Linked DNA regions of Plantactinospora soyae. The protein of the gene in region 2 interacts with the protein of the main gene of each other region in a pairwise test. Links are inferred from orthologs where the notes say so. Each region holds a gene or a part of one and is shown on either strand. Other genes may lie near its edges.

Region 1 (6,430 bases), 8.5 Mb from region 2 along the record:
ACGGCCCGTAGGGGACGAAGCCAGCCCGCTGCATGGTCGATTCACTCACCGAGATGTTGACGATGCGTCCGCCGCCAGCGGCCAGCATCCGCGGCGCGACCTCGCGCGCCACCAGGAAGTAGCCTGTCAGGTTTGTCTCAATCACCGCGCGGAAGCCGTCGGCGGGAACCTCCCAGAAGGCCTGCGAGTGCGTCATGAAGCGCGGGTTGACCGTGCGCATGCCGATCCCGGCATTGTTCACCAGCATGTCGATGCCGCCGAGCCGCGACCACGCCTGGTCGACCGCCCTTGTCACCGACGACTCGTCTCGCACGTCCAGTTCGATACCGAACGCCCCGGGAAGTTCACCGGCAACCGAGTTCGCATGCTCGCCGGATCGGCCGGTCAACGCTACCGTCGCTCCCGCCGTGGCCAGGGCGGAGGCCATGGCGAGTCCCAGTCCGTTCGTCCCGCCGGTCACCAACGCCTTCATCGGGATACTCCCGTCCCACGAACGGCCAGCCTGCGGTCGTCGACCGTGGTCTTCAGCAGTGTTAAAGCACTCATGACCACGACGCTAGGATTTAGAGCGTGCTCCAAGTCAAGTCGCAGCCGGCATCAGGGCTCACTCGCTCTGTCTCCCAGGCAGGTGTGAGCATCGCCGAGGCCGCTCGCCGCACCGGGGTCAGCGCGCATACCCTGCGCTACTACGAACGCGCCGGCCTGGTCGTCACCCCTGTCTACCGCACCGCCGGAGGCACACGGCGCTATCACCAGCTGGACCTCGACTGGATCACCGTCTGCACCAGGCTGCGGGCCACTGGCATGCCCATCAAGACCATCCGGCGCTACGCCCAGCTCGTCTCGGCCGGGCGCGGCAACGAGCAGGAACGCCTTGCCCTTATGGAGGCCCACCGTGCCGACGTTAGCGCCAAGCTCGCTGAGCTACAGGAAAACCTCAAGATCATTGATCACAAGATCGACGTCTACCGAGGCCGGCTCGCTGCCGGTGACGCCGACCAGCTATGGGCGCCAAACGCCCAGTGCGCGCCGTCTGAGTAGTCCATGGCTGAAGTGAGCTGACTGCGCGAATACCGCATGGACGCGCGCTTCGCCGTTGGCGGGTACACCAGCAGCAGCCGGGTCACGGCCCGCAAGGTCCGCGCCCGCGCCGCCGCGCTGCTGACCCGCGACTTCTTCCAACGCGAGAACGTCGACGCCGGCAAAGACATCACCACGCTCATCGCCGAAACCGGGTTCTCCCGCAAGATCCTCGATGAGTACGCCAGACCGGCCGGCTTCACCTTCGTCCGCACACCGGCGAAGCAACGAATCAGGATCCCCCGCGCACGTAACGGCGACCGCGTCGACCGCACCTGGCTACGAGAGCAAGCCGACTCAACTCCAGCTCAGCCAAGCAGGCTCCGACATTTTCAACGCGAACCTACACCACCCCTGGCGCCTCAGCGGTCGAGTGAGATGGCGTTCTTGGCCCGTTCGATCGACTCCTCCGTGGCGGGTCCACCCGGGTTCTCCGTGGCGAGTGCCTGGTTGAGTTCGACGAACGGGCGCATGCGCTGCTCGTACCGGCGCAGCGCCGCCCGGTGGTCGCCGGCCGCCGCGCCGAGCTCGTCGGCCAGCAGGTAGCCGCCGACCAGGGCGAGGCTGGTGCCCTGGCCGGACAGTGGGGAGGGGCAGTAGCCGGCGTCGCCGAGCAGCGCCACCCGCCCCGTCGACCAGGTGTCCATCCGGACCTGTGCCATCGCGTCGAAGTAGAAGTCGGGCGCCTGCCACATCTCCTTCAGCAGCCTCGGGATCTCCCAGCGCAGTCCGGAGAGCCGTTCGGCGAGCAGCCGGCGCTGCTGGTCGGTGTCACGGTGGTCGTAGTCGAGTGGCTCGGACTCGAATCCGAGATTGACCCGCAGTTCGGTGTTGCCCCGGACCGGATAGATGCCGCAGCCGGCCGTGCCGTCCCGCATCCAGACCTGCCAGTCCGCCAGGTCCAGGAAGTTCTCCGTGCGGAAGACCGCCAGGTAGGTGCCGAGGTGGTGCACGAACTCCGCCTCCGGGCCGAAGGCCAGCCGCCGTACCGTGGAGTGCAGGCCGTCGGCACCGATCACCAGGTCGAAGGTACGCGGAGCGGCCCGCTCGAACTCGACCCGTACGCCGTGCTCGTCCTGGACCAGCCGGCTGATCGAGTCGTCGAAGACGTACTCGACGTCGGGCCGGGTCAGCTCGTGCAACTGGTGGGTCAGGTCTTCACGCAGCACCTCGATGTCCGCGCTGTCGAGCCGGCCGCTGCTCAGGGCCATCTCGGTGGAGCGCATGACCTCGTTGCCGTCGCCGTCGAGCATCGACATGCCCCGCATCCGGGTACGGAGCTGGCGCAGCGGCGTCAGGATGCCCATCCGGTCGACCACGTCCAGCGCCACGCCCCGGATGTCGATGGCCTGCCCACCGGTACGCGGCGCCGGAGCCCGTTCGACCACGGTGACGGCAAAGCCGCGGCGACGCAGCCAGTACGCCAGGGCGGGGCCGGCGACGCTGGCGCCAGAGATGAGAACGCTCTCCATCAGAACCTCCTGTTACGTTGTACGTGCCAGCCAATGTACGGCGTACGTTCAACCCGCGCAACAGGGAAAATCCGCAGTTGTGTACTAGGACAGGCAGCACCGTACAGGCCCGTTCGGGTAGCATCTGTACTAGGACAGAGAGGGAGGTGACCGGTGGCCGCCACAGTCGAGCCGCCCTACCTGCGCATCGTCAGGGAGATCCGTCGACGCGTCGCCGAGGGGGAACTCCGGCCCGGCGACCGGGTGCCCTCGACCCGGCAGCTCGCCAGCGAGTGGGGCGTCGCCCTCGCCACCGCCACCAGGGCGCTCACCACGCTCAACCAGGAGGGCGTCGTACGGGCCCAGCCCCGGGTCGGCACCGTCGTCGCCGCCCCGGACCCGGAGCCGGAGCCGAGCCGGAGTCGGCGACGCCCCACCCCGAACCCGGCCCACCCGGCCGAACCCGAGCTGACCCGCGAACGCGTCGTCCACGCCGCCATCGGAATCGCCGACACCGAGGGGCTGGAGGCGCTGTCCATGCGTGGTGTGGCGGCCCGGCTCGGCGTGGCCACCATGTCGCCGTACCGCTATGTGCACAGCAAGGAGGAACTGACCCTGCTGATGGCCGACGCGGCGTACGGGGAGCGGGGTTATCCCGGGCCGGCACCCGACGGCTGGCGGGCCCGGCTGGAACTGGGCGCGCGGACGTTGTGGGAACTGCACCAGCGCCATCCCTGGCTGGCCCAGCTCAGCCCGCTCACCAGGCCACTGCCGCTGCCCAACCTGATGGTGCACGGCGAATGGGTGCTCGCCGCCCTGGACGGACTCGGTCTCGACCCGGCCACCATGCTCGACCTGAACATCCTGGTCTACAGCTTCGTGCAGGGTCTCGCCGCTAACCTGGAGCGGGAGGCTCAGGCCAGGGCCGCCAGCGGCATCTCCGAGCAGGAGTGGATCGACGGGCAGGCTCCGGCGCTCGACGCGCTGGCCGGTTCCGGGAACGCCCCCACCTACGCCAAGTTGCTGACCAGCTTCGCCCGGACCGGTTACGACCTCGATCTCGACCGGCTCTTCGAGACCGGGCTGCGGGCCCTGCTCGACGGTTTCGCCGCACTGGTCGAGGAGCGGGCCGGGCAGCGCCCCGGGCCGGCCGGCTGAGCCGGGCCCGACACCGGGGCGGTGCCCGCGCGGGTCAGAGTTTGTCGATCGGGGCGTGCCGGAGCACGAGCCAGAGCGTCTGGTCGCCGAAGTCGATCTGCGCCCGTGCGCCCGGACCGTGTCCCTCGACCGCGAGCACCCGGCCGAGGCCGTACCGCTGGTGGTTGACCCGATCCCCGACCACGACCTTCGGGGCCTGCGGCAACTCGCTCGCCGTGGTCAGTCGGCTGCCGTCCACGCCGAGTCGCTGGGCGAGCTGCGCGGCCCTGGGGGTCCCGCCGCTGAAGCCGCCACCCCGGTAGCCCCCGGACCGGTCCCCGCCCCCGGACCGGCCGCCGACGCCGCCACCGGTGCCCGACCACGACGTGTACGCGGCCCCGGTGCGCTCCCAGCGGACCAGGTCCTCCGGCAACTCGTCGACGAACCGGGACGGCGGGTTGTAGGACGGCTGGCCCCAGGCCGACCGGGTGACCGCGCGGGACAGGTAGAGCCGCTGCCGCGCCCGGGTGATCCCGACGTACGCCAGCCGGCGCTCCTCCTCCAACTCGCGGGTGTCGCCGAGCGCGCGCAGGTGCGGAAAGACGCCGTCCTCCAGGCCGGTCAGGAACACCACCGGGAACTCCAGGCCCTTGGCGGTGTGCAGCGTCATCAGGGTGACCACGCCCTGGTGGTCGGGGTCGTCCGAGGGGATCTGGTCGGCGTCGGCGACCAGCGCCACCTGCTCCAGGAAGCCGGCCAGGGTGGCACCGGGGTCGCCCTCCTCGGCCAGCGCCTCCACCCGCTCGGTGTACTCCCGGGCGACGCTGACCAGTTCCTGGAGGTTCTCCACCCGACCCGCGTCCTGCGGGTCGAGGCTCTCCTCCAGTTCACTGAGATAGCCGGAGCGGGTCAGTACCGCCTCCAGCACCTCCTCCGGCAGCGCCGTGGCGGCCATCTCGCGCACCCCGTCGAGCAGGGCGACGAACTCGGCGATCGCGTTCGCGGACCGGGTGGAGATGCCCGGTGCCTCGGACGCCCGGCGCAGTGCCTGGCCGAACGAGACCCGGTCCCGGGTCGAGAGGGCCTCCACGCAGGCCTCGGCGCGGTCCCCGATACCCCGCCGTGGGGTGTTGAGGATGCGCCGGATGCTCACCGTGTCGTCGTCGTTGACCACGGCGCGCAGGTAGGCCAGGGCGTCCCGGACCTCCTTGCGCTCGTAGAACCGCACCCCGCCGACGACCTTGTACGGCAGTCCGACCCGGATGAACACCTCTTCGAAGACCCGGGACTGGGCGTTGGTGCGGTAGAAGACGGCCACGTCACCCGGGCGGGCCTCGTCGGCGTCACCGAGCCGGTCGATCTCCCGGCCCACCCAGTCCGCCTCGGCGTGCTCGGTGTCGGCGACGTAGCCGACGATCTGCTCGCCCGCGCCCTCCTCGCTCCACAGCCGCTTCGGCTTGCGCGAGGTGTTGTTGTCGATGACCGCGTTGGCCGCGTTCAGGATCGTCTGGGTCGACCGGTAGTTCTGCTCCAGCAGGATGGTCCGGGCGTCGGTGAAGTCCCGCTCGAACTCCAGGATGTTCCGGATCGTGGCGCCCCGGAACGCGTAGATCGACTGGTCGGCGTCACCGACCACGCAGAGCTCGGCCGGTGCGATGCCGGGCGTGCCGCCGACCAGCTCCTTCACCAGCGTGTACTGCGCGTGGTTGGTGTCCTGGTACTCGTCGACGAGGACGTGCCGGAACCGTCGGCGGTAGCTCTCCGCGACGTGCGGGTGCGACTGGAGGAGATGCACCGTCGCCATGATCAGGTCGTCGAAGTCCAGCGCGTGCGCCTCGACGAGCCGCTGCTGATAGCGGGTGTACGCCTCGGCGAGCGCCCGCTCGTTCGGCCCGCTCGCCCGGGCGGCGAACGTCTCCGGGTCGACCAGTTCGTTCTTCAGGTTGGACACCTGGGCGGTCAGTCCCCGGGCCGGATAGCGCTTCGGGTCCAGGTCGAGTTCCCGGGTGACGAGCTGCATCAGCCGGCGCGAGTCGTCGGCGTCGTAGATCGAGAAGGTCGACTTCAGCCCGGCGTGCTCGTGCTCGGCCCGCAGGATGCGTACGCAGGCGGAGTGGAACGTCGAGACCCACATCAGCCGGGCCCGGGGACCGACCAGTGCGGAGACCCGGTCCTTCATCTCCCCGGCCGCCTTGTTGGTGAAGGTGATCGCGATGATCTCCCCGGGATGTACGTCCCTGGCGGCGAGCAGGTACGCGATCCGGTGGGTGAGCACCCGGGTCTTGCCCGAGCCGGCACCGGCCACGATGAGCAGGGGCGAGCCGGAATGGGTCACCGCGTCCCGCTGGGGCCCGTTCAGCCCGTCCAGCAGGGCCTGCGGGTCGAGGCCCGACGGGCGGCGCCGGGGCGGATCCTGGGTCGGCGGGACGTGGGGCGGCGGGGGTTCGAAGAGAGCATGCATCGCCTGGCGAGTCTATGCCGCCGGGCGGACAACCCACGCCTCCGCTCGCCGCACCCGGCGTACTCCGGAACCGGCCGGGCACCGGCGAATGTCGTCCCAGGATCGCCAAGTCGCTTGCCAAGGGCCTCGCCGGCTGGGCATACTCGGGTCGTGATCCATCGGGTGCTGCCTTACTTTTTCTACGGCTCCGGAAGTCCGGCAGCCGTGGGTCGCGCCTGAACATGACCTACGAAAAGCCCCGGGCTCCTGGAGCCCGGGGCTTTTCGCATCGGGATCCGGGCACCGGGGACCTATCTCCCAA
Region 2 (6,349 bases):
CGGGTCCGGGTACGATCGCCATGCCGTCGATCCGGAAGTCGGTCGGCGGCTCCCCGCCCATCCCGATGTCGAGGTACATGCGTAAGCCGACCCGGTGGACCTGGGTGACGCCGCCGCCGTTCCTGGTCGGGCTGGTGACCTGCGCCCAGATCGCCGCGTACCGTTCACCGGCCGGGGCGGTCTCCGGCACGGCGACCGTGACCTGTACCCGTTTCCTCGCTCCGGGTGCCAGTTCGACCCGGTCCGAGTCCAAGGTCACCCAGTCGCTGAGATCGTTGCCGCCACGACCGTCGACCGCGGTGAAGACGCTCTTCTCGACCTTGGCGGCGCCGGCGTACAACTCGACGTTCTGGTGCTCGCCCGAGGTGTTCCGGACCTCGACCCGGCGCTGGATGCTCGCCCCTGGTTTGACGTGGTCCACGATGTACGCGTGCGCCCGGGGATCCTTCACCCGGGCGAGCGGGATGTCCAGGAGTTGGAGACCGAGCCCGGACGCCTCGGGATCCCGTTGCACCGGGCCGCCACGACCGCCGAAGGCCGGCGCCGCCGGCATCGCCAGGGCGAGGGCGGCGACGCAGGCCAGCGGCACCCATCGGCGGACGCGGTCAGAGCACCGAATGTGTCACCGTCCCGGTGTACGTGCCGCCAGAGGTCGCATCCGGCACGTCGACCAGCACGGTGGGATTCCAGGTAGCGAAGTTGTTGCCGGAACCGCCGGTGTGGGTAAACGCCGTCTGCGGGACGTTGATGATCTCCGCGTCGGCCGCGGTCGGCTGTCCCGGCGTGAAGGTGCCCTCCCCGGAGGTGCCGGTGGCGGGCCCGGACCAGTACCGGACGTTGATTGCCGGGATCGTCTCCGCAGCCGTGCCCCCGCCGGTGGTGAAGTCGGAGGCGACGACGGTGGCGTTCCAACTCGCGTTCAGCAGGGCACGCTGGTCCAGTACGGTGACCGGGCCCAGGTTTCCGGAGATGGTGCTGCCCTCGGTGCCGTTGCCCAGGTTGGCCGTCGCCGGGACGGTGATGGTGAGCCCGCCGGAGGCGGTGACGTTGAGGGTGACGGTGGTGGTCCCCTCGTCGGCGGATGCCGGTGCGGGAAGTCCGACGGCCGCAGCCACGGCGACGCCGGCCAGGCAGGTGGCTAAGAACGTCCTTTTCATGCGAATCTCCTGTTGGGGTAGGACATGAGCCTTCTCAGGAGATTACTAAGACGAATCAGCTCAATTCGGACGAAAAGGTCATTCGCGTTTGAGGGCTGCCTGGAGAGCCCCGCCCAGGTCTGGATGCGCGAACCGGAACCCGGCCCGGTTCAACACGCCGGGCAGTACCCGAAGGCTGCGCAGCGCCTCGATCGACATCTCGCCGAGCAGGATCCGCAGCGCGATTCCGGGTACCGGCATCACGGTGGGCCGGTTCAGCGCCCGGCCCAGCGTCCGGGTGAACTCGGCGTTGGTGACTGGCGCCGGGCCGACGACGTTGACCGCCCCGGCGATGTCGTCGCGGGCCAACAGGAAGGAGACCGCCGCCAACCAGTCGGCGATCGAGATCCAGGGAATCCACTGCCGACCGTTGCCGAACTTGCCGGCGATACCGAGCCGGTACGGCAGCAGCTGGGGCTTGAGGAAGCCGTCCGCCCGGTCCAGTGGCAGGCCGCTGCGCAGCCGTACCACCCGGACGCCGGCCTGCTCGGCGGGAGCGGTCGCCGCCTCCCAGACCCGGCACAGGTCGGCCATGAATCCGTCACCGGCGGGCGCGTCCTCCTCGACCGGCCGGTCGCCGGTGTCGCCGTACCAGCCGATCGCCGAGCCGTTGAGCAGCACCCGGGGCCGTTGCGGTGCCGGCAGCCCGGCGATCGCCCTGGCCAGCGTGGCGGTGGTGTCGACTCGGCTGCTCCGCAGCACGTCCTTGAAGCCGCCGCTCCAGCGCCGCTCGCTGATGTTCGCCCCGGACAGGTTGATCACCGCGGCGACCTCGGCCAGCGAGGCCGGGTCGAGCTGGCCGGCGCCCGGATCCCACCGCACCTCGTCCGCGCCGTGCGCGGGCCGCCGGACCAGTCGGACCACCTCGTGGCCCTCCGTCCGGAGCAGATCCGTCAGACGGGTACCGAGAAAGCCGGACGCGCCGGCGACCAGGATGCGCATCCCGACATCTTCGCCCAGGCCGGTCCTCCCCGGGCGCATCGGCTCGCTGTCGAGCGGGCCCCGAACGGGCTCAGGGGCGCCCGGCCACCGGCCGGACGCCCCCGAGAGGGTTTCGCTGGATCAGGAAAGCCCGAGTTCGGCCTCGAACTGGCCGCCCTCCAGCCGCTCCTTGACCGCCGTCAGGAACCGGGCGGCGTCGGCGCCGTCGACCAGCCGGTGGTCGTAGGAGAGCGCCAGGTAGACCATCGAGCGGGGCACGATCACCTCACCGAGCTGCGGGTCGGTGATCACCATCGGGCGCTTGACCACGGCACCGGTGCCGAGCATCGCCGACTGCGGCGCGGGCACGATCGGGGTGTCGAACAAGGCCCCCCGGCTGCCGGTGTTGGTCAGCGTGAAGGTGGCACCCGCGATCTCGTCCGGGCTGATCTTGTTGGTACGGGTCCGCTCGGCGAGATCGGCGATCCGTCGGGCCAGCCCGGCCAGGTTGAGATCGCCGGCACCGTGGATGACCGGCACCATCAGGCCCCGCTCGGTGTCCACCGCGATGCCCAGGTGCTCCGCGTCCGGGTAGGTGATCGTGCCGGCGTCCAGGTCCATCCGGGCGTTGACCACCGGGTGGGTCTGCAACGCCTCCACCGCGGCCAGCGCGAAGAACGGCAGGAACGACAGCTTCACGCCGTGCCGTTGCAGGAAGCTGTCCTTGGCCTTGGCCCGCAGCTTGGCCACCTTCGTGACGTCCACCTCGACCACGGTGGTCAGCTGCGCCGACTCGTGCAGCGACTCCTGCATCCGCTTGGCGATGACCGAACGGATCCGGGTCATCTTCTGGGTGCTGCCCCGCAACGGGCTCGGCTGTGCCTTCGCGGCCGGCTCGGCGGGCGCGGCGGCCTGCGGTGCGGGCTGGGCCGCCTTGGCGCGCTCCGCCTTGGCCCGCTCGGCCGCCGCCAGCACGTCCTGCTTGCGGATCCGGCCGCCGACGCCGCTGCCGGAGAGCGTGGACAGGTCGACGCCCTGCTCGCCCGCGAGCTTGCGGACCAGCGGGGTGACGTACCCGGCGCCGTTCTCACTGCCGGCCTGCCCGGCGCTCGGCGCGGGTGCCGACGCCTGTGCGGGCGCCGGAGCGGCGGCCTGCTCGGTCCGGGCCGGCTGCTCGGAGCGCTCGGTCTGCGGTGCCGGAGCCTGGTACGACGCCCCGGCCTGTGCCGACGCGGCCGGCTTCTCCGGTGCGGCCGGCTTCTCCGGCTCCGCAGCGGCGGCCGGCGCCGGCTTCTCCGGCTCGGCTTGCTTGGCCGGTGCGCCGCCGGCGGCCCCGATCACCGCCAGGTCGGCGCCGACCGGGGCGGTCTCGTCCTGCCCGACCCGGATCTCCAGCAGCGTGCCGGCGACCGGGGAGGGAATCTCGGTGTCCACCTTGTCGGTGGAGACCTCGACCAGCGGCTCGTCGGCCTCGACGGTGTCGCCGACCTCCTTGAGCCAACGGGTCACCGTGCCCTCGGTGACGCTCTCGCCCAGCGCCGGCATCTTGAGCACCGTGCCACCGTCGCCGGCCGGGGCGGTCTGCGCCGCCACGGTCTCCGGCTCGGCCTGCTCCTGCTGGTCGCTCGGCGCCGGGGCCTCGGCCGGGGGTGCCGCCTCGGCCTGCTCGGCCTGCTCCGGCTCGGCCTGAGCCGGTTCAGCCTGAGCCTGCTCGGCCTGCTCCGGCTGTGCCGGTGCGGCCTCGCCGGAGGACTCGCCCTCGCCGTCGATCACCGCCAGTTCGCTGCCGACCTCGGCGGTCTCGTCCTCGCTCACCACGATCCGGGCGAGCACACCGGCGGCCGGGGAGGGGATCTCGGTGTCGACCTTGTCGGTGGAAACCTCAAGCAGGGGCTCGTCGACCTCGACCCGGTCGCCCTCCTGCTTCAGCCAGCGAGTGACGGTGCCCTCAGTGACGCTCTCGCCCAGCCGGGGCATGGTGACCGATACCGGCATCTTTCAAGACTCCTTCGTGGCCTCTGCGATCCTGCCCCGGTTGTTCCCCGGGTGCCGCGGAAAATCTGTGGTCAGGCGTGGGCGTGCAGCGGCTTGCCGGCCAGGGCCAGGTGGGCCTCGCCGAGCGCCTCGCTCTGGGTGGGGTGGGCGTGGATGAGCTGCGCCACCTCGGCCGGGTAAGCCTCCCAGTTGAAGATGAGCTGCGCCTCGCCGACCAGCTCGCCGACGCGCGCGCCGACCATGTGCACCCCGACCACCGGGCCGTCGACGACCCGGACGAGCTTGACGAAGCCGGCGGTCTTGAGGATCTGGCTCTTGCCGTTGCCACCGAGGGGGTAGTTGTAGGCCTTGACCTTGTCGGCGCCGTACTGCTCCTTCGCCCGGGCTTCGGTGAGCCCGACGGAGGCCAGTTCCGGGTCGGAGTAGGTGACCCTCGGGATGCCGTTCTCGTCGATCACCGCGGGATTGCGCCCGGCGATCTCCTCGGCCACGAAGATGCCCTGCTGGAAGCCCCGGTGCGCGAGTTGCAGGCCGGGCACGATGTCGCCGACCGCGTAGACGTTCGGTACGCCGGTACGCAGCCGCTCGTCGGTCAGTACGAAGCCACGGTCGATCTTGACGCCCTGCTCCTCGTACCCGAGGTCGGCGGTGACGGGACCGCGACCGACGGCGACGAGCAGCAGTTCGGCCTCGAAGGTGTCGCCACCCTCGATGGTGACCTTGACACCCGAGTCGGTGTGTTCCACCTTCTCGAAACGCTTGCCGGTCTTGAAGGTGATGCCGCGCTTGCGGAACGCCCGCTCCAGCGCCTTCGAGGACTCCTCGTCCTCGGCGGCCACCAGTCGGGGCAGCGCCTCGATGATCGTCACGTCGACCCCGAAGGAGCGCCACACGCTGGCGAACTCGACGCCGATGACGCCGCCGCCGAGCACGATCGCCGAGGCGGGCACCCGGTCGAGGGTCAGCGCGTGGTCACTGGTGATCACCCGCTCGCCGTCGATCTCCAGGCCGGGGAGGCTGCGCGCGTACGAGCCGGTCGCCAGGATGACGTTGCGGCCGGTGTACCGGGCCCCGTCGACCTCGACCGTGTTCGGGCCGACCAGCTTGCCGGCGCCCTCCACCACGGTGATCTTGGCGCCCTTGATCATGCCCTGCAGGCCCTTGTAGAGCCGGGCGATCACGCCGTCCTTGTACGCGTTGACCCCGGACATGTCGATGCCGACCAGCTCGGCCTTGATGCCGAACTGCTCGGAGTCGCGGGTCTGGTCGGCGATCTCGGCCGCGTGCAGGAGCGCCTTGGTCGGAATGCAGCCGTTGTGCAGGCAGGTGCCGCCCAACTTGCCCTTCTCGATCAGCGCTACGGACAGATCCAGCTGTACGGCGCGCAGCGCCGCCGCGTACCCGCCGCTGCCACCTCCGAGAATGACCACATCGAAGGTCTCGCCGTTCGGCTCGCTCACAGTTAACTCCCAGGTCGCGTCGCTGCTACGAGGGTGATGCCGGTCAACCGGGCATACCACCGCCCCCGGTCGACGCCTTTCGGCCGGAGGGGCGTGGACTTTACCCGGACTACCAGTTCGGACCGGGGAGAGACCACCTCGGCCATCTTGTCACTTGTGGAAGCGGGCCGCGTACCGAGGTGCCCAAGGACACGTCGCGGTGCCCAAGGACACAGCGTCGGGACGTACGCTTGCCGGAGTCGCCAGTTACCGGCGGGACGCGTGTGGCGGGGAGGAGACGATCCGGTGGCCTGGTTTCGCCGACGGAAGAAGGCGGTTGTCACGGCGGGCGATCGTCCGGCCAGCCGTGCGGACGTCGACCATCTCGAACAGTTTGTCAGATCGAGGCGGGGTGTCGAGGCGTTCATCGAACCTCGGACCACCGTGACCGAGACCACGGTGATGTTGATCGCGCACGACGGGGAGTGGACCCGGCGCCGGATCGACGGCCCGGACGGCGCCCGACGGTTCGCCCACCGGATGGCCATCCCGGTCTACGACGTCCGCCTGATGGGATACCCGCAGCGGATGCGCGACTTCAACGAGCGCCGCAAGCGGTCGGCCGGCTGACCCGACCGGCCTCGTCCGGCGGGCCGGGAACGCGAACCCGCTCTTTTCCGGCCAGTCGGGGCGCGGACGCGCCTCCCGGCGGGACCGGGACCCCCGATCCGGCGCCCGCCTGGCGCCGGATCGGCGGGTACGACCGGTTCAGTCGTTGGCGGCGATGTCGTCGACGAG

Evidence for each region.
Region 1: the proteins of lpdA (region 2) and pcrA interact in binary tests that used the Escherichia coli proteins (3 or more experiments, as listed by UniProt). The link is inferred for Plantactinospora soyae from one-to-one orthologs.

What each region holds. Positions count from the first base shown.
Region 1 is NZ_JADBEB010000001.1:751,586-758,015, forward strand. Bases 3,427-6,430 are described here. They hold pcrA (DNA helicase PcrA), read right to left. Parts: upstream 6,130-6,430; coding sequence 3,724-6,129; downstream 3,427-3,723. Other genes in these bases: H4W31_RS03275 (GntR family transcriptional regulator), read left to right, coding at 3,427-3,689. Also shown: H4W31_RS03260 (SDR family NAD(P)-dependent oxidoreductase), read right to left, coding at 1-472; H4W31_RS03265 (MerR family transcriptional regulator), read left to right, coding at 631-1,041; H4W31_RS03270 (FAD-dependent monooxygenase), read right to left, coding at 1,443-2,552; more of H4W31_RS03275, read left to right, coding at 2,706-3,426. UniProt on the Escherichia coli protein: A helicase with DNA-dependent ATPase activity. Unwinds DNA duplexes with 3'-5' polarity. Translocates on single-stranded DNA with 3'-5' polarity. Initiates unwinding more efficiently from a nicked substrate than double-stranded DNA.
Region 2 is NZ_JADBEB010000001.1:9,295,470-9,301,818, reverse strand. What follows is about bases 3,379-6,301. They hold lpdA (dihydrolipoyl dehydrogenase), read right to left. Parts: upstream 5,573-6,301; coding sequence 4,184-5,572; downstream 3,379-4,183. Other genes in these bases: H4W31_RS40535 (hypothetical protein), read left to right, coding at 5,858-6,181; sucB (2-oxoglutarate dehydrogenase, E2 component, dihydrolipoamide succinyltransferase), read right to left, coding at 3,379-4,112. Outside these bases: H4W31_RS40560 (hypothetical protein), read right to left, coding at 1-589; H4W31_RS40555 (hypothetical protein), read right to left, coding at 606-1,157; H4W31_RS40550 (TIGR01777 family oxidoreductase), read right to left, coding at 1,236-2,138; more of sucB, read right to left, coding at 2,259-3,378; H4W31_RS40530 (leucyl aminopeptidase), read right to left, coding at 6,320-6,349. UniProt on the Escherichia coli protein: Lipoamide dehydrogenase is a component of the glycine cleavage system as well as of the alpha-ketoacid dehydrogenase complexes.